DNA from 3 places in the Streptomyces sp. NPDC051214 genome. Region 2 is predicted to be linked to each of the others. Evidence: riboswitches for the same ligand, from Rfam matches in the RefSeq annotation. Region 2 holds a riboswitch; each other region holds the start of a gene.
What was found. Region 2 has a riboswitch for cobalamin ahead of metE (5-methyltetrahydropteroyltriglutamate--homocysteine S-methyltransferase). Riboswitches for the same ligand answer to the same signal wherever they lie in the genome.
Positions count from the first base shown of each region.

Region 1: it holds a riboswitch for cobalamin, as region 2 does, so the genes downstream of both, AB0M70_RS07815 (prenyltransferase/squalene oxidase repeat-containing protein) here and metE (5-methyltetrahydropteroyltriglutamate--homocysteine S-methyltransferase) in region 2, are expected to answer to the same signal.
Region 3: it holds a riboswitch for cobalamin, as region 2 does, so the genes downstream of both, AB0M70_RS36395 (cobalamin biosynthesis protein) here and metE (5-methyltetrahydropteroyltriglutamate--homocysteine S-methyltransferase) in region 2, are expected to answer to the same signal.

Region 1 is NZ_JBFBAT010000002.1:762,678-770,089, forward strand. It holds gene AB0M70_RS07795 (ECF transporter S component) at 1-711, opposite strand, end outside; gene AB0M70_RS07800 (ATP-binding cassette domain-containing protein) at 708-2,384, opposite strand; partial or broken gene AB0M70_RS07805 (energy-coupling factor transporter transmembrane component T) at 2,909-4,024, opposite strand; gene AB0M70_RS07810 (SCO2322 family protein) at 4,032-4,703, opposite strand; gene AB0M70_RS07815 (prenyltransferase/squalene oxidase repeat-containing protein) at 4,700-5,917, opposite strand; cobalamin riboswitch at 6,045-6,185, opposite strand; gene AB0M70_RS07820 (MBL fold metallo-hydrolase) at 6,221-7,270, opposite strand.
Region 2 is NZ_JBFBAT010000001.1:284,880-292,291, reverse strand. It holds gene AB0M70_RS01400 (MarR family winged helix-turn-helix transcriptional regulator) at 1-300, shown strand, start outside; gene AB0M70_RS01395 (hypothetical protein) at 318-1,022, opposite strand; gene metE (5-methyltetrahydropteroyltriglutamate--homocysteine S-methyltransferase) at 1,060-3,381, opposite strand; cobalamin riboswitch at 3,541-3,759, opposite strand; gene AB0M70_RS01385 (3-hydroxybutyryl-CoA dehydrogenase) at 3,932-4,801, opposite strand; gene aceB (malate synthase A) at 4,798-6,402, opposite strand; gene aceA (isocitrate lyase) at 6,451-7,412, opposite strand, start outside.
Region 3 is NZ_JBFBAT010000018.1:56,272-63,683, forward strand. It holds gene AB0M70_RS36365 (hypothetical protein) at 1-1,421, opposite strand, end outside; gene AB0M70_RS36370 (alpha/beta fold hydrolase) at 1,510-2,646, opposite strand; gene AB0M70_RS36375 (class II aldolase/adducin family protein) at 2,735-3,412, opposite strand; gene AB0M70_RS36380 (lysozyme) at 3,530-4,270, shown strand; gene AB0M70_RS36385 (inorganic phosphate transporter) at 4,462-5,736, shown strand; gene AB0M70_RS36390 (hypothetical protein) at 5,749-5,985, shown strand; cobalamin riboswitch at 6,092-6,234, shown strand; gene AB0M70_RS36395 (cobalamin biosynthesis protein) at 6,341-7,282, shown strand; gene AB0M70_RS36400 (cobyric acid synthase) at 7,279-7,412, shown strand, end outside.

The DNA.
Region 1 (7,412 bases), on a different contig from region 2:
GGGGAGGTCCCAGCCCAGCGAGGTCGCCAGACAGTACGCGACGAAACGGCCCAGGTTGTCGCCGACGGGGTCGCCGGGCACGAAGGAGACGCCGGTCGCGAGGCCGCCGAGGTAGGGCCAGCCCTGCAGATTCATCACGGTTCCGTACAGGACGGACGACACGGCCCCGTAGGCGGCGAGCAGCCACAGCTCCCCGCGCCCGCGCAGGGTGTCGGGTCCCGGCAGCAGCCCCGCCCCCATGCACACCCACCCCATGGACAGCATCTGGAACGGCATCCACGGACCGACGCCACCGGTCAGGAGCGCGGAGGCGAACATGGACACGGCGCCGAGCACGAACCCGAACCCCGGCCCGAGCACGCGCCCGCTGAGCACCATCAGGAAGAACATCGGCTCGATCCCGGCCGTCCCCGCCCCCAGCGGCCGCAGCGCGGCACCGGCCGCGGCGAGCACCCCCAGCATCGCGATGGCCTTCGCGTCGAGACCGACGTCGGCGATGGTCGCCACGACGACGGCGAGCAGAAGCGGCAGCAGCGCCGCGAACAGCCAGGGCGCGTCCTGCGCGTGTGCGCTCAGCCCTGACTCCCCGCCCGCGATCAGCGGCCACCCGAAGGCCACCACGCCGACCGCGCTGACGAGCGCGAGGGCGCCGATCGAGCGTGGCCCCAGGCGGATGGGGCGGGCCTGGCGGGCCAGGGGGGAACTGCTCATGGGGTACCGCCCTCGGCACCGAGCGCGTCCCGTACCTCCGTGACCGTCAGCCACTTCTGCGGGGCGAGGATCTTGGTGGTCTGGGGGGCGAAGGAGGGGGAGGAGACCACGATGTCGGAGGTCGGGCCGTCGGCGACGATCTCCCCGTCGGCGAGGATCGCGACCCGGTGGGCCAGTTCCGCGGCCAGCTCCACGTCGTGCGTGGCGAGGACGATCGCGTGGCCTTCGGCGGCGAGACCGCGCAGGAGCGTGACCAGGCGGGCCTTGGCCGCGTAGTCGAGGCCACGGGTCGGCTCGTCCAGAAGGAGCAGCGGCGGGCGGGCGGTCAGCACGATCGCCAGGGCCAGGGTGAGGCGCTGGCCCTCGGAGAGGTCGCGGGGGTGGGTGTCGTCCGCGATGCCGGGCAGCAGTCCGCTGACCAGCGCGCGGCAGGTGCCGGGCTCCGCTCCCGCGTCGTGGTCGGCGGCCGTGCACTCGGCGGCCACCGTGTCCGCGTAGAGGAGGTCACGCGGCTCCTGGGGGACCAGGCCCACGTGCCGGATCAGTTCGCGGGGTCCTGTGCGGTGGGCGACCGCGCCGCCGACGCGGACCGAGCCCGCCGCCGGTTCCAGCAGGCCCACCAAGGTGGACAGGAGCGTGGACTTCCCGGCGCCGTTGCGGCCCATCAGGGCCACCGTCTCGCCTGCGGAGACCGTGAGGTCCACGCGGCGCAGGGCCTCCACCCGGCCCCGGCGCACGGCCAGACCCGTGACGCTCGCGGCGGCGGCTTCCGGGGCATCCGTCTTCTTCGTACGCCTGAAGAGGCTCGGGCGGCCCGCCGCCGGTCGTACGGCCGTGACCTCCTCCCGCGGTTCGGCCCCGGCCAGCCGCTCCCGCAGTGCGCCGGCCTTCCGCCGGGCGTCCCGCACCGTCAGCGGCAGCGGGGACCAGCCCGCGAGGCGGCCGAGACCCACCACCGGCGGGAACACCGGCGACACGGCCATCAGCGAGGCGGGGTCGCCGAGCACGGGCGGCTCGCCCGGCGCCGCGAGCAGCAGGACCTGGTCGGCGTACTGCACGACCCGCTCCAAGCGGTGCTCGGCCATCAGGACCGTCGTGCCCAGGTCGTGCACCAGGCGCTGCAGTACGGCGAGGACCTCCTCGGCGGCGGCCGGGTCGAGGGCGGACGTCGGCTCGTCCAGGACGAGGACCTCGGGGTGCGGTGTGAGCACCGAGCCGATGGCGACGCGCTGCTGCTGGCCGCCGGAGAGCGTGGCGATGGGCCGGTCGCGCAGATCGGCGAGGCCGAGGAGGTCGAGGGTCTCCTCGACGCGGCGGCGCATCACGTCGGGGGCGAGCCCGAGCGACTCCATCCCGTACGCCAGCTCGTCCTCGACCGTGTCCGTCACGAAGTGCGAGAGCGGGTCCTGGCCCACCGTGCCGACGACATCGGCGAGTTCCCGCGGCTTGTGGGTCCGCGTGTCGCGTCCCGCCACCGTCACCCGGCCCCGCAGCGTGCCCCCGGTGAAGTGCGGCACGAGCCCGCTCACCGTGCCGAGCAGCGTCGACTTGCCGACCCCGGAAGGCCCGACGAGGAGCACCAACTCACCCTCGGGAACAGCGAGATCGACCCCGCGCACGGTGGGCCCCGCGGCCCCTTCGTACGTCACGGAGACATCCTCGAAGCGGATCATGAGGGCTCCTCGGGGGGAGGCGGGGTGGCGGAATCGGGGGTCGCGGCAGCGGACTCGGCACCGACGGCGGGCGCGGAAGCGGCCTGCCTGGCGGGCGGCTGATCCCTGGCGGGCGGCTGCTGTCTGGCAGGTGGCTGCTCTCCGGCGGGTGCCGTCTGCCGGGCGGGTGCCGGCTCTCCGGCGGAGGGCGGCTCTCCGGCGGGTGCGGCTTGCCGGGTGGGCGGCTGTTCTTCGGCAGGTGTCGGCTCTCCGGCGGGTGCGGCTTGCCGGGTGGGCGGCTGTTCTCCGGCAGGTGTCGGCTCTCCGGCGGGTGCGGCTTGCCGGGTGGGCGGCTGTTCTCCGGCAGGTGTCGGCTCCCCTGCGGGTGCGGCCTGCCGGGCGGGCATCTGCTTTCCGGCAGGTGTCGGCTCCCGGGCGGGTGTCGGCTCTCCGGCGGATGTCGGCTCTCCGGCGGGTGCCGGTGATGCCTTTGTCGCGGGTGTGGGCCTCCGCTTTTCCGCAGGTACAGGCGCCGCCTCACCCGTCGGCACCGGTGCCACGAACGCGGGCAGCAGCCCGATGAGGACGGCCAGTGCGGGCCACAGCGGCAGCGTCGGCGCGGTCAGGGGGACGACCCCGGGGTGCAGGGCGGCCGTGTCGTACGCGGCGGCCCAGAGCGTCAGGCCTGCCACCGCGATGCCCGACCCGGCGACGAGCCAGGCGCGTACGCCCCACGTGTCGGGGCGGTAGCGGGTGCGCACGGAGCGCCGGCCGCCGAGGCGGAGCCCGGCGAGGGCGGCGACGAGGCCGACGGCGAGCACGGGCAGGCCGTACCTCGTGCCGTCCGCCGTGAGCAGGCCGTACGTGCCCACGCAGACGCCCATCAGGCCGCCGAGCGTCAGGGCCGCCGTCGCCCTGCGCACCCCGGCCGGAACCGGCGCGCTGCGGCCGAAGCCGCGCGCGTCCATCGCGGCGGCCAGCGCGACCGACCGCTCAAGGGCGCCCTCGAGGACGGGCAGCCCGACCTGGAGCAGTCCCCGGATGCCCTTGTCGGCGCGTCCGCGAAGACGCCGCGCGGCGCGAAGGCGCTGCACGTCCATGATCAGGTTCGGTGCGAACGTCATCGCGACGACGATGGCGACCCCCACCTCGTACAGCGCGCCCGGCAGCGACTTGAGCAGCCGTGCCGGACTGGCCAGGGCGTTGGCGGCGCCGACGCAGATGAGGAGACCGGCCAGGCGCACCCCGTCGTAGAGCGCGAAGAGCAGCCCCTCGGCCGTCACCCGGCCCCCGATCCGCACCCCCTTCGCCCAGTCGGGCAGCGGCACCTCGGGGAGCGTCACGATGACGTGCGTACCGGGGATGGGGGAACCGAGGACGACGGCGAAGACCAGCCGGATCGCGATCACGACGAGGCCCAGCTTCACGAAGGCGCCGTACGACCGCGCCCACGGGGCCGAGGTCCGGCGGGCCGCGACGACATAGCCCGCGACGCCGATGAGGAGACCGATCAGCAGGGGGTTGGTGGTGCGCGACGCCGCGACGCCGAGCCCGAGCGCCCACACCCACCAGGCGCCGGGATGCAGCGCGTTGCTCCGGTGCGCCTGGGGGGCCAGGCGCCTGCGCAGCGCACCGGGAGCGGTGCTCGGGTGGTCGGTCATCGTGCGGTCAGCCGCGTCGGCGGCGTGCCTGCCAGAGGGCGGCCCCGCCGAGCAGGGCGATGGCGGCCACGCCCGCGATCAGACCGACGGAGGGGCCACCGGAGCCGCTCTCCTCGTCGCTCGCGGCCGGCTTCTTCTCCGTGGCGTCGGACTCGCCGTTGCCCGAGACCTGCTCGCCGCAGCCCGACTTCGGATAGTCCGCGATGGCGCACAGCAGGGCGTTGCTGTCGTAGCGCAGGGGCTTGGCGACCGCGGCGAGCGCGTCCGCGCTGGTCGCGTCGTCCGCGATCTGAGCGCAGGCCGTACGCGCCTTCGGCGGGCTCTCCCCGTCGGGGGCGTCGCCCGGCGTGCCGAAGTCGATGACCAGGGCGATCCGCTTGCGGTCGTCCTTGGCGGGGGTCTTGGCGCAGATCGTGTCGAAGTCGGCGGCGCCGCGCGGCTTCGCGGCGTCCTTCGAGTCGGCGGACACGGCGAACCGGAAGCCCTGGACGGCCCCGTCGTCGGGGCGCGCGGTGCTCGGCCCCTGGCTCGCGTACGCCCAGCTGGAACCGTCCCGGTCCCAGAAGGACCAGTAGCGGTACCCGGCGGCCTGCGCGGGGGCGGCGGTGAGGACACCGAGCAGGGCGGCGAAGAGCGCCCCGATCACCAGGCGCCCGCACCGCGCGCGACCCCGCGTCACAGCTGCTGCTTCTTCTTGTTGCCGCTGTAGAGGAAGCCGATGCCGATGCCGGCGACCATGCCGACGCCGATGATCCACCAGATGCTCACGCCGCCGTCGTCGCTGTCCTTCTTCTCGTCGGCGGCCTTCTCCGTCGCCTGCGGGGCGGGCCCCTGTGCGCCCAGCTGCTTGACCAGGTCCGCGCCGCCGAAGTCACGCGGGTCCAGGCCGGCGGCGCGGGCGGCGAAGATCAGATGGGCGTAGGCGGCGGGGCCGGACTTCTCGGCCCACTGCGCGGAGTTCTTCGCCAGCCACTGGGCCGACTTCTCGGCCTGCTCCGGCTGACCGGCCGCGGCGAGCGCGAGCACGGAGTCGGCGGTGTTGCCGAGGTCGGGCATGTTCTTGGCGCCGGGCATCGACGACATCAGGTGGTCGTCGCCCTTGGCGAGCGTCTTCAGGAGGTAGCCCGTGCCGTTCGACGCCGCCTGCTCGGCGGTGTCGGCCTTCGCGCACTTCGGGGCGGCTTCCTTCTTCTTGGCCGCGTCCACGACCAGGCCCTTGCCGTGCGCGCCGAGGACGCCGGCCGCGGTGGCGTCCGCGTTCGGCGAGAGCTTGCCGGACTTGACGTCGGCGAGGCCGAAGGCGCCGCCGTCCTTGCCACAGCTCATCGCGAGGGCGGGCAGCGCGTCGTACGGGGACTTGCCGTCCTGCGACTTCACCGACTGCGGCTTCTCGCCCGCCGCGACGAGCGCGCCGATGACGATGCCGGTGGAGTTGGCGTCCGAGTCCATGCCGGGGCTGTAGCCCCAGCCGCCGTCCTGGTTCTGCACGGACTTCAGCCAGTCGACGCTCTTGCCGACCGTCTTCTGCTGGCCGCCGAGCGCGGCGAGCGCCTGCACGGCCGACGCCGTCGCGTTGCTGTCGAACATCGTCTTGGAGCCGCAGGGCTCGCCCGCGTCGGGGCGGTAGGCGGCGTAACCGCCGTTCGTGCACTGCTGCCCGGTGAGCCAGTCGACGGACTTCGCGGCGGGCTTCACGCCGACGGAGTCCTGGGCGAGCAGGGCGTACGACTGCCGGAACACCCCGTCGAACTTGGGGTCCGCGTCGCCGTACAGACCGGAGGGCAGCTTGGCGGAGGGCGACGGGGACGCGGTGTCCGCGAAGGCGGCCGGGGCGGCGGCCGAACCGAACACGGCGACGGCGGCCAGGACCGCTGCGCTGCGGCGAACGTTCATGATGCGGCGGGTGCCTCTCCCTGCGGGGGAGCGGGGCAGCACGGGCGCGTGCGGGCACGGGCACCGGGCGGCTCCGGCTCCGTATACCTCGACGGTGCCGGTCATCGGCGGTTCCGATGACGCGAGCCGGTCACGTTCCGTACGAGGCGATCCGGCTCTCCACCGGTCCTGAGGACCGTGGATCACGGCTGCGGGTCAGCGCCGGATTCGCACCGGCTTCCCCCCGTACGGGCATGATGACGACGGGGCCACTCTACCGGCCCGTAGGGGACGGGCCCCGAGGCGGCCGCCCCCGGCAGGAGGTCACACCGCGCGGTACCGCACGGGATCGTGGCCCACCGCCTCCGCGCGCCCCAGCTTCACCAGGCGCCGCACATGGGCCTCGGCCTCGGAGACCGCGATGTTCCGCGAGCCGTAGCGGATCTGGGCCCAGGGGCGGTTCCACTCCATCTGCTCGGCGAGCTGCCAGGGGGTGAGGGGCTCGGCGAGGAGGGCGAGCAGATCCGTCAGGCGCTCCTCGTGGTGGGCCAGGATCTCTTGGACGCGCCCCGGGGCGTCGGTGAACGCGTACTGGTGGGCCGGGAGCACCTCGGCGACCCCCAGGCGGCCGATGCGCTCCAGGGAGTCGAGGTAGTCGCCGAGCGGATCGGTCACGGTCTCGTCGTCGGGGTCTTCGTACAGGCCGATGTGCGGGGTGATCCCGGGCAGGAGATGGTCGCCGGAGAACAGGCGGCCGTGGCCGGGCAGTCGCGCCGGGTGCTCCTCCTCCAGGTGCAGGCAGACGTGGCCGGGCGTGTGGCCGGGGGTCCAGATCGCGCGGAGCCTGCGCCCAGGCAGTTCGAGGAGCTCGCCGGGGGTGATGCCGCGGTCGGGGAGCGCGGCGGCCAGGCCGGGCAGCCGGGGTGCGCGGCCCGCGTCACGGGCGGCGAGGAGAGGGGCCAGATGGTCGGCGGGGGCACCCGCGGCCGTCAGCTTCTCCACCATGTAGTCGAACCAGCGGGCGGGCGGCCCGGTCCGGGTGCGGCGCACGACCGAGGCGTCCGCCTCGTGCATCGCGATCCACGCGCCCGACGCCTCGCGGACCTTGGCCGACAGGCCGTGGTGGTCGGGGTGGTGGTGGGTGATGACGACGCCGTGCACCGCGTCGGGGGACGTGCCGCAGGCCGCGAGGCCCTCGGCGAGTGCGTCCCAGGAGGTGGGGTCGTCCCAGCCCGTGTCGACGAGGACGGGGCCGGCGTCCGTGTCCAGGAGGTGGACGAGGGTGAAGCCCAGCGGGTTGTCGGGGATGGGGACCTTGATGCTCCATACGCCCCCGCCGTGCTCGGTCACCTGCGGTTCGGTCACCTGCGTCATCGGGCGCCCTCTTCTTCTCTCGTTCGTCGCTCGACCGTAACTAGAACTGGTTCCAATGATCGCCTAAGTCGACCGTTTCAACAGGCTACTTGAGCCTTGCCCTCCGTGGACTAGTGGAACTAGAACTGGTATCAGTTCTGAA
Region 2 (7,412 bases):
CTGGCCACCGTGGAGGGCGCGGCCCAGCGCGAACTGAGCCAGGAGCTGGGGTACGACCCCAGCGCGATCGTCGGCCTGGTCGACGACCTGGAACGCCTCGGCTTCGTCGAACGCCGCCCCGCCCCCGACGACCGCCGCCGCCGCATCGTGGCCCTCGCACCCGCAGGCCACGACTTCCTGCGGGACTCGGACGAGGTGGCGCGGGGGGTCACCGACGAGCTTCTGGCTCCGCTCGGTGCGGAGGAGCGGGAGATGTTGCATGGGCTGTTGTCCCGGGTGGCTCATGTGGAGGGGGGCTGAGGGGCCTCGGGCGGAGGTCAGTCCGGATCGTCCAGCAGAGCGTCTTCCTGGCGGTCGAGCTCCCGGCCGGCGGTGTTGCCGGAGTGGTTGCTGCGCACGATGGCCATCGTCTGTTCCACCCACGCCTCGCCCGGATGACGGCCGATGGCCCGCCACTCGTGGAGCACGGTGCGCAGGTAGCGCTCGATGAAGTCCTGGAACTCGGGCTGAGCACCGGGCAGGCTGTGCAGCGCCATGTGCAGTGCCGTGCGGTGCAGTTCCGATGGAGGGGCGGCGGATTCCTCGTGCCGGGCGGCCCAGAGCTTGAGCAGCACATGGGCCGCCGAGACGCTGTGGTCCTCCCAGTAACCGGCGAAGTCGGTCACGGCCATGCCGAGATGCGCCTGACACAGGGGCTCCAACGCGTGCTGCATGATGTCCCGGTCCATGTCACACAGCAGGCGGTTCTCCCGACGCCATGGTTCGTCGCCTCCCCTCATCCAGGAGAGGTGCCCACGCTGGTCGTCGCCGGGCGCCATGCCGTAGGTCCAGTACGGGTCGACCGCCGGGGTGGCGGGAGGGGCGCCGGACTCGATGTCCGCCAAGGTGAGGCGTACGTCCTTCCGCTCCCCGAGCCAGGTGCGCTCCAGGTCGATCGCCCTGCTGAACGTACGCCACCGGTCGCCTCCCGGATCCGTGTCGGAACGGCCAGCGTTTCCATCATGGCGGAGCGGGGCGGTCATTCATCCGGAAATGGCCGCCCCGGCCCGCACCGCGCGGTCAGGAACCCGAGGGAAGTTCCGCCCTCACCTCCCGTGCCGCCGCGACCAGGTTCTCCAGGGACGCCTTGGTCTCGGGCCAGCCTCGGGTCTTGAGGCCGCAGTCCGGGTTCACCCACAGTCGGTCGGCGGGGATGGCCTCAAGTCCCTTGCGCAGCAGGGCTGCCGCCTCCTCGGTGCTCGGCACGCGCGGGGAGTGGATGTCGTAGACGCCGGGGCCCGCCTCACGCGGGTAGCCGTGCTCGGCCAGTTCGCGTGCCACCTGCATGTGGGAGCGGGCCGCCTCCAGGCTGATGACGTCGGCGTCGAGGTCGTCGATGGCCTGGACGATGTCACCGAACTCGGCGTAGCACATGTGCGTGTGGATCTGCGTGTCCGGTCGCACGCCGCTGGTGGTGAGGCGGAAGGATTCCGTGGCCCACTCCAGGTACGCGGCGTGCTCGGCGGTGCGCAGCGGCAACGTCTCGCGCAGCGCGGGCTCGTCGACCTGAATGACCGACGTGCCCGCGGCCTCCAGGTCGTCGACCTCGTCGCGCAGGGCCAGGGCGACCTGACGCGCGGTGTCGCCCAGGGGCTGGTCGTCGCGGACGAAGGACCAGGCGAGCATGGTGACGGGGCCCGTGAGCATGCCCTTCACGGGGCGGTCCGTGAGGGAGTTGGCGTACGACGTCCAGCGCACCGTCATCGGCTCGGGCCGTGAGATGTCGCCCGCGAGGACCGGCGGGCGTACGTAGCGGGTGCCGTACGACTGGACCCAGCCGTGTTGCGTGGCGAGATAGCCGGTGAGCTGTTCGGCGAAGTACTGCACCATGTCGTTGCGTTCGGGCTCGCCGTGCACCAGGACGTCGATGCCCGCCTTCTCCTGGAAGGCGAGGACCTCGCGGATCTCCGAGCGGATGCGTTCCTCGTAGCCGTCCGTGTCGATGCGGCCCGCCCGCAAGTCCGCGCGCGCGGTGCGCAGTTCGGTGGTCTGTGGGAACGATCCGATGGTGGTCGTGGGCAGTTGTGGCAGGCCCAGGCGCGAGCGCTGGGCCGCCGCGCGCACCGGATAGGCGTGGACGCGGCGGGCGTCGGCGTCCGTGACGGCGGCGACACGGGAGCGTACCGCCGGGTCGTGGGTGAGGGCCGAGCCCGAGCGGGACGCCAGATCGGCGCGGTTGGCGGCCAGTTCGGCCGTGATGGTGTCCGTTCCCTGGGCCAGGGCGCGCGCCAGTGTGGCGATCTCGGTGGCCTTCTGGTGGGCGAAGGCAAGCCAGCGGGCCACCTGCGGGTCGATGTCCCGTTCCGCGTCGGCGTCCAGCGGGACGTGCAGCAGGGAGCAGGACGCGGAGACGTCGACCCGGTCGGCGAGGCCCAGGAGCGTGCCCAGGGTGGAGAGGGACTTCTCCAGGTCGTTGATCCAGATGTTGCGGCCGTTGACGACCCCCGCGATCAGGCGCTTGCCGGGCAGCCCGCCGACGGCGGCGAGGTCCTGCAACTGGCCGGCGGCGGCCTCCGTGAAGTCCAGGGCGAGCCCCTCGACGGGTGCCTTGGCCAGCACGGGCAGGGCATCGCCGAGCCTGCCGAAGTAGGAGGCGACGAGGAGCTGCGGGCGATCGGTGAGGGCGCCCAGGTCACGGTAGGCGCGGGCGGCGGCGTTGAGCTCGGCCGGGGTGCGGTCCTGGACCAGGGCGGGCTCGTCGAGCTGCACCCATTCGGCGCCCGCGGCGCGCAGGTCGGCGAGGACTTCCGCGTAGACGGGCAGCAGGCGGTCGAGGAGCGTGAGCGGCTCGAAGTCGGCGGCCACGCCGGGCGCGGGCTTGGCGAGCAGGAGATACGTCACCGGGCCGACAAGGACAGGGCGTGCGGCGAGGCCGAGCGCGACGGCCTCCTTGAGCTCGGTCACCTGCTTGGCGGAGTCGGCGGTGAAGACGGTGTCGGGGCCCAGCTCCGGTACGAGGTAGTGGTAGTTGGTGTCGAACCACTTGGTCATCTCAAGGGGCGCCACGTCCTGGGTGCCGCGGGCCATCGCGAAGTAGCCGTCGAGGGGGTCGGTGTCGACGGCCTCGCGGTGCCGCCGCGGGACGGCGCCGACCATGACGCTGGTGTCCAGGACATGGTCGTAGTACGAGAAGTCGCCGGTCGGCACTTCGTGGATGCCGGCGCCGGCCAGATGCTGCCAGGTGGACCGGCGCAGCCGTGCCGCGGTCTCCCGCAGGGCGTCGGCGCCGACGCGGCCCTTCCAATAGCCTTCGACGGCCTTCTTCAGTTCCCGGTCGGGGCCCTGGCGGGGGTAGCCGTACACGGTGGCCCGTGCTGCCGCGGCTGCGGACTTCGCTGTCACGGAAATCTCCTTCGCGAGATGACTCCTGAGCATCCCGGGGACGGGACACGGACGCGAAGGGATGACGGACCGGGCGGACGTACGCGCCGATCGCGCGGTGCTCCACCTGATCTGTACGCCGACCCGCCCACGAGGTCACCGGGATGTCCGCACATGAGGGATCACATGCGGGCAACGGGCAGGTCTTCGGACTCGCGGGCACATCTGCCGGGGCAGACACCTACTGGCCGTCGCTTCCCGGGCCCGCGCTCGGACCCAGTGCGTATGACGGCGGTCGTTCCCACTCACCGCTGCGGGGCAGTCCCGGATTCCCACCGGGTTCCCTCTTGCGACGCCTCTGCCTGGCGGACAGGGCGAACCAGCTGCACGGATCAGGCTAGAGGGTAGGTGGCCTCTTGGGCAGTACTGATCACATTCCGGACCGTGAGCTGAGACACGGACCCATACCGGCGTGGGACGCGCGAAGGGGCGCGGAACAGATCACCACTCTGTTCCGCGCCCCGCTCACAGCAGCCGCGGGCCCCTCGGCCCGGCGGCGGACCCGGGCCCCTCAGCCCCGGTCGTAGAGGTGGAACCCGCGCCCGCTCTTGCGGCCGAGCAGCCCCGCTTCGACCATGCGCAGGAGCAGCGGTGGCGGGGCGTAGAGGGGTTCCTTGAACTCTGCGTAGAGAGATGCCGCGATGGAGGCGACCGTGTCCAGGCCGATCAGGTCGGCCAGCTTCAGCGGGCCCATCGGGTGCGCGCAACCCAGCTCCATGCCCGCGTCCACGTCGGCGGCCGTGGCGAAGCCCGACTCCGTCATCCGGATCGCGGAGAGGAGGTAGGGCACGAGCAGCGCGTTGACGACGAAGCCCGCCCTGTCCTTGGACCGTACGACCGTCTTGCCCAGCGTGTGCGTGGCGAAGTCCGTCACGGCGGCGACGGTCTCCGCGGCCGTGTGCAGCGAGGAGACGACCTCGACCAGCGGAAGGACGGGGGCGGGGTTGAAGAAGTGCAGGCCGAGGACGCGGTCGGCGCGCCGGGTCGCCATGCCCAGACGCATGACGGGGAGGGAGGAGGTGTTGGTGGCCAGGATCGCGTCCGGGTCCTCGACGATCTTGTCGAGGGCGGCGAAGATCTCCGTCTTCGCCGCGGTGTCCTCGACGACCGCCTCGACGACGAGCTGGCGGTCGGCCAGATCGTCGAGGCTGCCGGTGAAGACCATGCGGGCCAGCGCGTCCTCGGCGCCGATGCGGTCCAACTTGCCGCGCTGTACGGCACGTTCGAGGCTGACGGCGACGCGCTCGCGGGCGGCGCGGGCGGCGAGCGCGTCGGCCTCGCAGACCACGGTGTCCAGACCGGCGCGGGCGCACACCTCGGCGATTCCGGCGCCCATCTGACCGCCGCCCACCACGCCGACCCGGCGGATGGCCGCGGTCATGACTGACGCTCGGGGCGGTCGGCGAACGGGCGGCGCACGAGGTGGCGACTGTAGGCGTCCGTGGTGAAGAACGCGGGCAACTCCCGCCCCAGAGCGGTGCGTTCGAAGATCTCGCGGATTTCGCCGAGGGGCGCCCATGGGTACTGCGCGCCCAGCGCGGCCAGCTCGTCCTCCACCAGATCGAGCACGGTCGCGCGGTCGACGACGCGGTGGCGCAGCCACTGCCAGATCTGCACCCGGGCGATCTCGGCCGTGGCCGCGTCCTCCATGAGACCGTCCACGGCGACGGCTCCCTGACCGTGCAGCCACGCGGCGAAGTAGCGCAGGGCGACCGCGATGTTGGTGCGTACCCCCTCCGCGGTGGGCGGCGCGCTGATGCGCCGTACGGACAGCAGTCGCGCGGCCGTCACCTCGACGTCGTCGCGGGTGCGGTCGAGCTGATGCGAGCGGGTGCCGAGCACCCCGTCGAACACCTCGCGGCAGACGGGGACCAGTGCGGGATGGGCGACCCAGGAGCCGTCGAAGCCGTCCTCGGCCTCGCGTTCCTTGTCGAGCCGCACGGTGGCCAGGGCCGCCCGGTGCGCGTCAGGATCTCTGCCGGGCACGTGGGCTGCCATGCCGCCGATCGCGTGGGCACCTCGCTTGTGGCAGGTGCGGACGAGGAGGTCGGTGTACGCGCGCATGAAGGGGGCGGTCATGGTGACCTGCGCCCGGTCGGGCAGCAGGAAGTCCGTGCGGTGCCCGAAGGTCTTGATGAGGCTGAACAGGTAGTCCCAGCGGCCCGCGTTGAGACCTGAGCTGTGCTCGCGCAGCTCGTAGAGGATCTCCTCCATCTGGACGGCCGCGGTGATGGTCTCGATCAGGACGGTGGCCCGGATGGTGCCGCGGGGAATGCCGGCGAGGTCCTGGGCGAGGACGAAGACGTCGTTCCACAGCCGTGCCTCGTCGCGGTTCTCCAGCTTCGGCAGATAGAAGTACGGGCCGTGCCCGGCGTCGATCTGCCGCTGGGCGCAGTGGAAGAAGTAGAGCCCGAAGTCCACGAGCGAGGCGGGCGCGGGCCTCCCGTCGATCTCCAGGTGCTCCTCGGTCAGATGCCAGCCGCGCGGACGGACGACGATGGTCGCGACCTGCTCGCCGAGCCGGTACCGCTTGCCCCGCGGCGTGCTGAAGTCGATCCTGCGCTCGATCGCGTCGAGCAGGTTCAGCTGGCCGCCGATGACGTTGTCCCAGGTGGGCGAGGTGGCGTCCTCGAAGTCCGCCATCCACACCCGCGCACCGGAGTTGAGGGCGTTGACCGTCATCGCACGCTCGGGCGGCCCGGTGATCTCCACACGGCGGTCGGTGAGGCCGGGCGCCGGGGGCGCGACCCGCCAGGAGTCGTCCGCCCGGACGCGGGCGGTGGCGACGGAGAAGCCGAGCGGGGACCCGGAGGCGAGCCGGGCCCCCACCCGTGTGCGCTCCTTGAGGATCTCCAGGCGGCGTTCGGCGAAGGCGTCGACGAGGCGGCCGACGAACTCCAGCGCTTCGGGGGTGAGGATCTCGTCCTGCCGGTCGGTCTTGCCGAGGACCTGGGCGCGGCTGGTCGGAGCGGAGATGGACATACGGGTCTCCTCGGGAAGGAACCGGACGGACCGGAAGAAGCCGACGGACTAGTGGAACTGCTCTTCCTCGGTGGACCCGGCGAGCGCGGTCGTCGACGAGGCCGGGTTGACGGCGGTGGACACCTGGTCGAAGTAGCCGGTGCCGACCTCGCGCTGGTGCTTCACGGCGGTGAAGCCCTGCGCCTGGGCGGCGAACTCGCGCTCCTGGAGGTCGACATAGGCGGTCATGCCGTGCTCGGCGTAACCGCGGGCCAGGTCGAACATGCCGTGGTTGAGGGAGTGGAAGCCGGCCAGGGTGATGAACTGGAAGCGGTAGCCCATGGCGCCCAGCTCACGCTGGAACTTGGCGATCTGGTCGTCGTCCAGGGCGGCCCGCCAGTTGAAGGACGGCGAGCAGTTGTAGGCGAGCATCTGGTCGGGGTGCTCGGCGTGGATGGCCTCGGCGAACTCACGGGCCTGCGCGAGGTCCGGGGTGCCGGTCTCGACCCAGATGAGGTCCGCGTACGGGGCGTAGGCGAGGCCGCGGGCGATGACGGGTTCCATGCCGCCGCGCACCCGGTGGAAGCCCTCGGCGGTGCGCTCGCCCGTCACGAACCGGGCGTCGCGCTCGTCGACGTCGCTGGTCAGCAGGTTCGCCGCGAGCGCGTCCGTACGCGCCACGATGAGCGTCGGGACGTCGGCGATGTCGGCGGCCAGACGTGCCGCGTTGAGGGTGCGGATGTGCTGGCCGGTCGGCACGAGGACCTTGCCGCCCAGGTGACCGCACTTCTTCTCCGAGGCCAGCTGGTCCTCGTAGTGGATGCCCGCCGCGCCCGCCGCGATCATCGCCTTGGTCAGCTCGAAGGCGTTGAGTGCTCCGCCGAAGCCCGCCTCGGCGTCGGCGACGATCGGCGCCAGCCAGTCGGTGGTGTCCTCGCCGCCCTCGGCGGTGGCGATCTGGTCGGCGCGCAGCAGCGCGTTGTTGATCCGACGGACCACCTGCGGGACCGAGTTGACGGGGTAGAGCGACT
Region 3 (7,412 bases), on a different contig from region 2:
GCCGCCCTGCGCACGGCCTTGGCGAGCGCCGGGTCCGGGTGGGCCGCGGCGAGGGCGACCAGGACCTGGACCGTGCGGGGGTGGCCGATGCGGCGCACCTCGTCCAGGAGCGCGGGCACCGTGGGCTGCACCGCGGACTCCAGGTGGCGTACGAGGAGGTGGGTCTCCCCGTGGTCGGCGACGGCCGCGGCGGTGTCCACCCACAGCCACGTCGACTCGTCCCGCGTCAGGACGAGGTGGACGTCCTCGGGGTCGGCGCCCTCCTGCTCGGCGAGCCAGATCAGGGCGTAGGGCCGCAGCGGGGTCTCGTCCACGACGGCCCGCACCTCCGCCTCGGCCGGGGCGCCGACCACCCGCAGGGCCTCGAAGGCGAGGCCGCGCAGGAGGGCGTCCTCGCCGCGGGCGGCGTCCAGGAGCTCGGTGACGGCGCTGCCGACGGGCCGGGCCGCGAGCCAGGCGCGGTACTCGGAGCGGGCCGCGTTCGGGCGCAGCCGTGCGCAGCCGCGGAGCATGTCCTCGGCGGCCTGCTCGATGTTGCCCGCGGGGCTCTGCGCTGCCACGCAGATCTGCTCCAGCTTGACCCAGACCGCCCAGGAGCCGAGCGGTGTGAGCGTGGCCTGCCCTTCGGCGTACGTCAGCGCGCCGACGGCGGCCAGGCCGCGCAGCGCCCAGTCCAGGAGGGTGGCCAGGTCCGGGGTCTCGGCCGGGTCGACCGGCTCGGGCTGCGGGCCGTAGGGGATCTCGCAACGCTCCGTGCGCAGTTCGGTCACGCGCTGGTCGAGGAGGTCGAGGAGCTGCGGTACGGGCACGGGGCCCGCGGAGAGCTGCAGCAGGGTGAGGAGCTGCGGCATGGCCTCGACGGTCTCGGCCACGGTGGCGGGCGCCAGTTCGCGCGATGCCGCGTGCGTGAGCGACCAGGCGTCGAAGAGGGCGACCCAGCCACGCAGCACCGCGGCGTCGTCACGGTCCCAGGCACGCAGCCGCCAGCCGGGGCGGGCGCTGTCGCCGTGCACCTCGATGAGGCCCGCGAGCCGTGCGGTGTCCCAGTCGGCGCGGACCTGATCCGGGGTCAGTGCCAGCTCGGCTGCGGCGCGTTCGGCGGTGGCGGCGGAGAGGGTTCCCCTGCTGCCGTCGGGCGTCGCTTTGGCGCGGCTGGGGCCCGAGCGCAGGGACGCGTCGGCCCAGCGCGCGATCCGCACGGCGTCGGCGAGGCGCTTGCGTGCCATCCGGGCCAGCTCCCCGGGGGCGGGTGTGCCCTCGGGTGGCCGGGGCGCGGGACGGCGCGCGCGCTGCTGCGTCATTGCGCCGGGGGCGGTCAGGGGTCGCGCTGTGCCCCGCTCCACCCCCGCTCGCCTCTCGGCCCTGGGGGACTGAGCGCGGACGAGTCGGAGCCTTGAGTCGCGCGGGATACGGGACGTCACGGGAGCAGTCTTCCTGTTGACGGTCCGAAAACCCAAACGGAATGCTTGCGCAAGGCTTCGGAGCGCTGCCCCGGGGGGCCTTCGCGCGCTACATGAGGGGCGTGAGGAAGCGCCGCAGCGCCTCTTCGTAGCCCGCGGGGTCGGCGTTCCACATGGCGCCGTGGGGCGCATCCGGAACGGTGTGGAGCGTGACCAGCTCCGGCCGCCTCTCGGCCAGTTGACGGGAGAGGCCCCAGGGGGCGATCACGTCGTCGGGGCCGTGGAAGAGGAGGGTGGGGACCTTGAGCACCCCGGGGTCGGCGGCTTCCAGGATGCGGTCGCCGCGCAGGCCCGTGCGGCCCTGGGCGGCGCGCACCGCGAGCGGCAGGAGGGGGCCCGGCGTGCGGCGGGCCGCGGCGAGCGCGCGCAGGGTGGTCTCCCAGTTCAGCACCGGGGAGTCCAGGACGAGTCCGCTGATCCGGTCGCGCAGGGCGGAGTACGCGGCGGCGTGCAGGGCCATGGCGCCGCCGGTGGACCAGCCGTGCAGGATCACGTTCCGGGCTCCGTTGCGCACGGCGTAGCGGATGGCGGCGTCCAGGTCGCGCCACTCGGTCTCGCCGAGGTGGCCGAGGCCGTCCGGGGAGCGGGGTGCGCCGAGGTCGCCCCGGTAGGCGAGGTCCAGCACCGGGAACTGCTGGTGGTGCAGGAAGTCCATGACGACCATGGGGTGCTCGCGGGTGGTGCCCAGACCGTGCACGGTGATCACCCAGGTGTCCCGGATGCCCGGCACGAACCAGGCGGGCAGGCCGCCGAGTTCGCCGGGGATGTCGACGTCCGCGTGGTCGATGTCCAGGGCGGCGTGCGGGTCGCCGATGTGGACCTGCGGGGTGAGCCAGACCTTCGCCCCGGGTTCCAGGGAGCCGTGCGTGACGCGCTCGAGGCGGCGTACGACGGTGTCCGCCGCGTGCGGCGCGGTGTCCAGGACGGGGCCGATCACGGCATGGCTGCCGTTGCCGCCGAGGCCGTACCGGCCGGGGCGCAGGCTCGCGAGGGCGCGGGTCAGGGTGATCTGGCCGGCGGCCGTGGAGTGGACCGTGAGGCGGGGCTCGGTCGGCAGCGGCCGGCCGGCCGGTGCCTTCAGGGCCGCGTTGCTGGCGAACCGGCCCGCGGCGACGGCGGCTGCGCCGCCCACGAGGGCGGTGGTGACGGCGGTGACGGCCGTTGCCGTCGCTTTGGCTTGGCGCACCAGCCCAGTGTCGGGCCCTGGCCCGCCGTGGGCCAGTGGGCGGGGCCCGCGGGGTGATGTCAGTTGGCCCGCGGAGCCCCGCGACGCGTCACCGTTGGCCGTAGCCCCGCAGCCTGTCCTCGACCTCCCTCAGCTGGCCCGTGGACAGGAGGGTCGGGGCGTGGCCCGGGACGGAGCTTGCCGTGAGCCAGAGGCGGGACATCCACTCGAGCTGCGCCGTGCGGTCGTACGCCTGGTCCAGGGTGTCTCCGTAGGTGACGGTCCCATGGTTCTGCAGCAGGCAGCCCGTGCGGTCCCTGAGGGCCCGGAGCATGTGCTCGGCCAACTCGTCCGAGCCGTACGGCGCGTACCGGGCGACGCGGACCGGGCCGCCGAGGGCGGCCGTCATGTAGTGGATGGGCGGCAGCTCCGGGACCAGGGTGGAGACGGCGGTGGCGTGCACCGCGTGGGTGTGGACCACGGCTTCGGCGGACGTGGTGCGGTAGACGGCGAGGTGCATGGGCAGTTCGCTCGTCGGGGTGAGGTCACCGAAGAGCCGGTTGCCGTCCGTGTCGACGCCGACGGCGTCCCGCGGGGTCAGGCGGTCGTACGGCACGCCGCTCGGGGTGACCAGGATCGTGCCGCCGACGCGCACCGAGACGTTGCCCGATGTGCCGACCACCAGGCCGTCCGTCACCGTCCTGCGGGCCGTCGCCACCAGCTCGTCCCAGGCCCGCTCGATCGTGTCCTGCCGGTCCTCGCCCCGCTCTTTCCGCTGCTCCGTCATGCCGTGATCCTGCCAGCAGCGGGGCCGACACGGGCCGGCCCGCGGTCGACCGGAGAGCGACGAACTTCCACTAGCCTCGTGCGTGATTTGTCCCGCACGTCGCCATCCGGGGGAAATATGGCCCGTGACCGCACACCGTCCCTCCGTCGCGCCCGCTTCATCGCGGTCTCCGTGACGGCTCTGACCCTCGGGGGCGCCGCCCTCGCCGAGATTCCGGTTTCGGCCGCGGGCAAGCCGAGAGGGCACGACGTCTCCTCGCACCAGAAGAACGTCGACTGGCAGCAGGCCAGGAGCAAGGGCGCGCAGTTCGTCTACGTGAAGGCCACCGAGTCCCACACGTACCGCAGCCCCTACTTCCGCCGGCAGTACGACGGCTCCCGCGCGGCGGGCATCCTCCGCGGCGCGTACCACTTCGCCCTGCCGGACAAGTCATCGGGCACCCGGCAGGCCGCGTACTTCATGGAGCACGGAGGGCACTGGCGGGCGGACGGGCGGACGCTGCCGCCCGCGCTCGACATCGAGCACAATCCGTACGGCGCACGGAAGTGCTACGGCCTCGGCAGCGCCCGCATGGTCGCCTGGATCAAGGCCTTCAGCGGCGAGGTGAAGCGGCGGACGGGCCGACGCCCGGTGATCTACACGACCACCAAGTGGTGGAACGCCTGCACGGGCGGCAGCCGGGCCTTCGGAGCGGATCACGCGCTGTGGCTGGCACGCTGGGCGCCGACGCCGGGAGCGCTGCCCAAGGGCTGGTCGCGCCTGACCATCTGGCAGCACGACAACGCCGGCCCGCTGCCGGGTGATCAGAATCTCTTCAACGGCTCGGCGACCACGTTGAAGAGCTTCGCCCGTGGGTAGCCGGGTAGCTCGGGAAGCCCTGATTCCGGGCCCTGTGACGCCCCTCGGGGCGATCTGCGTCGGCGCCCCGGAAGAACCGGAGTGGCGGTGCCCCGCATTGGGTCACCGCACGGCCCGACCCAGTTCACTTTCCGTTCACTCAGCTTGCCTACGTTCCACTTGCCACTGACGTCCAACAGAAGCCTGGGTAAATGGAACACATCACGCTTCTCCTCGGGATCGTGATCGTTACCGCTCTCGTGTTCGACTTCACGAACGGTTTCCACGACACGGCCAACGCGATGGCGACCACCATCTCGACTGGCGCTCTCAAGCCCAAGACGGCGGTGGCCATGTCCGCCGTGCTGAATCTCGTCGGCGCTTTCCTCTCCGTCGAGGTCGCCAAGACGATCTCCGGCGGAATCGTCAACGAGGACGGACTGAAGACAGAGGTGATCTTCGCGGCGCTCGTCGGCGCGATCCTCTGGAATCTGTTGACCTGGCTGGTGGGCCTGCCCTCCAGTTCCTCCCACGCACTCTTCGGCGGCCTCATCGGCGCCGCGGTCATGTCGATGGGCTGGTCGTCGATCGACGGCGGCACCGTCGTGACCAAGATCCTGCTCCCCGCGATCGCCGCGCCCCTCGTGGCCGGTCTCGCCGCGACGCTGGCCACGCGCCTGACGTACCGCATCGGGCGCAACACCGAGACCAAGGCCACCGCCAAGGGCTACCGCGTCGGCCAGATCGCCTCCGCCGGCCTCGTCTCGCTGGCCCACGGCACGAACGACGCGCAGAAGACCATGGGCATCATCACGCTCGCCCTGGTCACCGGCGGTGTCCTGAACCCGGGCGCCAACCCCCCGATGTGGGTCATCGTCTCGGCCGGTGTCGCCATCGCGCTCGGCACCTACCTCGGCGGCTGGCGCATCATCCGCACCATGGGCAAGGGCCTCACCGACCTCCAGCCGCAGCAGGGCTTCGCCGCCCAGACCAGCGCCGCGACGGTCATCCTGGCCTCCTCGCACCTGGGCTTCTCGCTCTCCACCACCCAGTCCTGCTCCGGCGCCGTGATGGGCGCGGGTCTCGGCCGCAAGGGCGGCGTCGTCCGCTGGTCCACGGCGACCCGCATGTTCATCGCCTGGGGCCTGACGCTGCCGGCCGCCGGTCTGGTCGGCGCGGGCGCGGAGTTCCTCACCAAGCAGGGCCCCTGGGGCGTCGCGGTGACCGCCGCGCTCCTCGTGGCCGGCTCGGCCGTGATCTGGGTGCTGTCCCGGCGCAACGCCGTCGACCACACGAACGTCGCCGACGACGAGATCGGCGGCTCCTCCGCCGACGAGCCCGCCGGCGTCGTGACCACCGCGATCGCCGCCGTCACCCCGCCGCCCACCGGCTCGGCGGTGACGAGCCCCGACGTCGACCTCGTCAAGGCCACCATCGCGGCCCCGACCGGCACCGTGGCGGACCCCGCCCGGCCCGCCACGGTGTAAGGACAAGTCAGCATGGACATCGACTGGGCAGCTCTCGGCTCCGTCTTCGGAGTCAGCCTCGCGGTGACGGTGGCCCTGGTGGGCCTGTTCACCCTCGGCATCGTCGGCCTCTCCAAGCACGAGGCGGCCACGTCCGGCGCCTCATCGGCCACGGCCGGCAGCGCCACGGCAGCACGCATGGGCGCGTACGCGTGCTTCGCGCTCTGCGCGGCTGCGGTGGCGTACGGGATCTATCTGATCGTCGCCTGACGACCGGGCTTCCGGGTGGGGTGCGGGACGCTTCGGCGTCCCGCACCCCACCTTCGTATGTGGGCCTCCGCACACTCTCCCGCCGCAGGTCAACGGCAAGTTGACGGGCGTTCGTGGGCGTGGTGGACTGCCGGAGCCATACGGCAGCAGGAGAGGAAGTCGGTGTGAATCCGGCGCGGTCCCGCCACTGTCATCGAGGAGCTGACTCCTCGGAAGCCAGGAACTCTCGCCGCCGATCACGTCGAACCAGGGCGCGGACACCCTGAGTGAGGACATATCGCCATGCGCGGCCGCCCGTTGCCGGACCAGTTCCCGAGCGTGAGCTCACTTCTCGGCACAGCGACCGGCTGAAGCCATGCGTGCCGATCGCGACTTCGCGTACGGCGCCGCCGCCGGCCTTCTCGGTGATCTGTTCCTCGGCGATCCTCGCCGCGGGCATCCGGTCGCCGCGTTCGGGCGGGCCGCCGGTGCCGTCGAGCGTGTCCTGTGGCGTGACCACCGCGGGTGGGGCGCGCTGCACGCCGTGGTGTGTGCCGGGGGTGCTGCCGGTGCGGCCGCCCTGGCCTCTTCTCTCGTACGTGACTCACGCGCCGCGTCCGTCGCGCTGACCGCCGCCACCACCTGGGCCGTGCTCGGCGGGACCTCGCTGGGGCGTGAGGCGCGGGCCGTGGGCGGGGCGCTCGCCGCCGGGGACATCGAGGTGGCCCGGGAGCGGCTGCCGCATCTGTGCGGGCGTGATCCGCAGGCGCTCGACGCCGACGGCATCGCGCGGGCCGTGGTGGAGTCCGTCGCCGAGAACACCTCCGACGCCGTGGTGGGTGCCCTGGTGTGGGGTGCCCTGGGCGGGGTCCCGGGGCTCGTCGCCTTCCGCGCCGTCAACACGCTCGACGCTATGGTCGGGCACAAGTCCGCGAAGTACCGGCGCTACGGGTGGGCTTCCGCCCGGCTCGACGACGTACTGGGGTGGCCGGGCGCCCGGCTCACCGCCGTGCTCGCGACTGTTGCCGGGGAATCGCCGCGGGGTGCGGTGCGGGCCTGGCGGGAGGACGCCGCCAAGCATCCGAGCCCCAACGCCGGGCCCGTCGAGGCCGCCTTCGCCGGGGCGTTGGGCGTACGGCTCGGGGGGACGCTCTCGTACGCGGGGCGCGTGGAGCACCGGCCGGTCCTGAACGGCGGCGGGCGGGGCGTGGAAGTCGCCGACATCGAGCGGGCCGTGAAGCTTTCACGGCGGGTCGGGCTGCTCGCCCTCGGGGTCGCCGCGGCCGTGAGCACCGTACGGAAAGGCAGGGCCTCATGAGTGGTGGACTCCTCGTCGCGGGAACCACGTCCGACGCGGGCAAGAGCGTCGTCACCGCAGGGATCTGCCGGTGGCTGGCCCGCAAGGGCGTCTCCGTCGCGCCCTTCAAGGCGCAGAACATGTCCCTCAA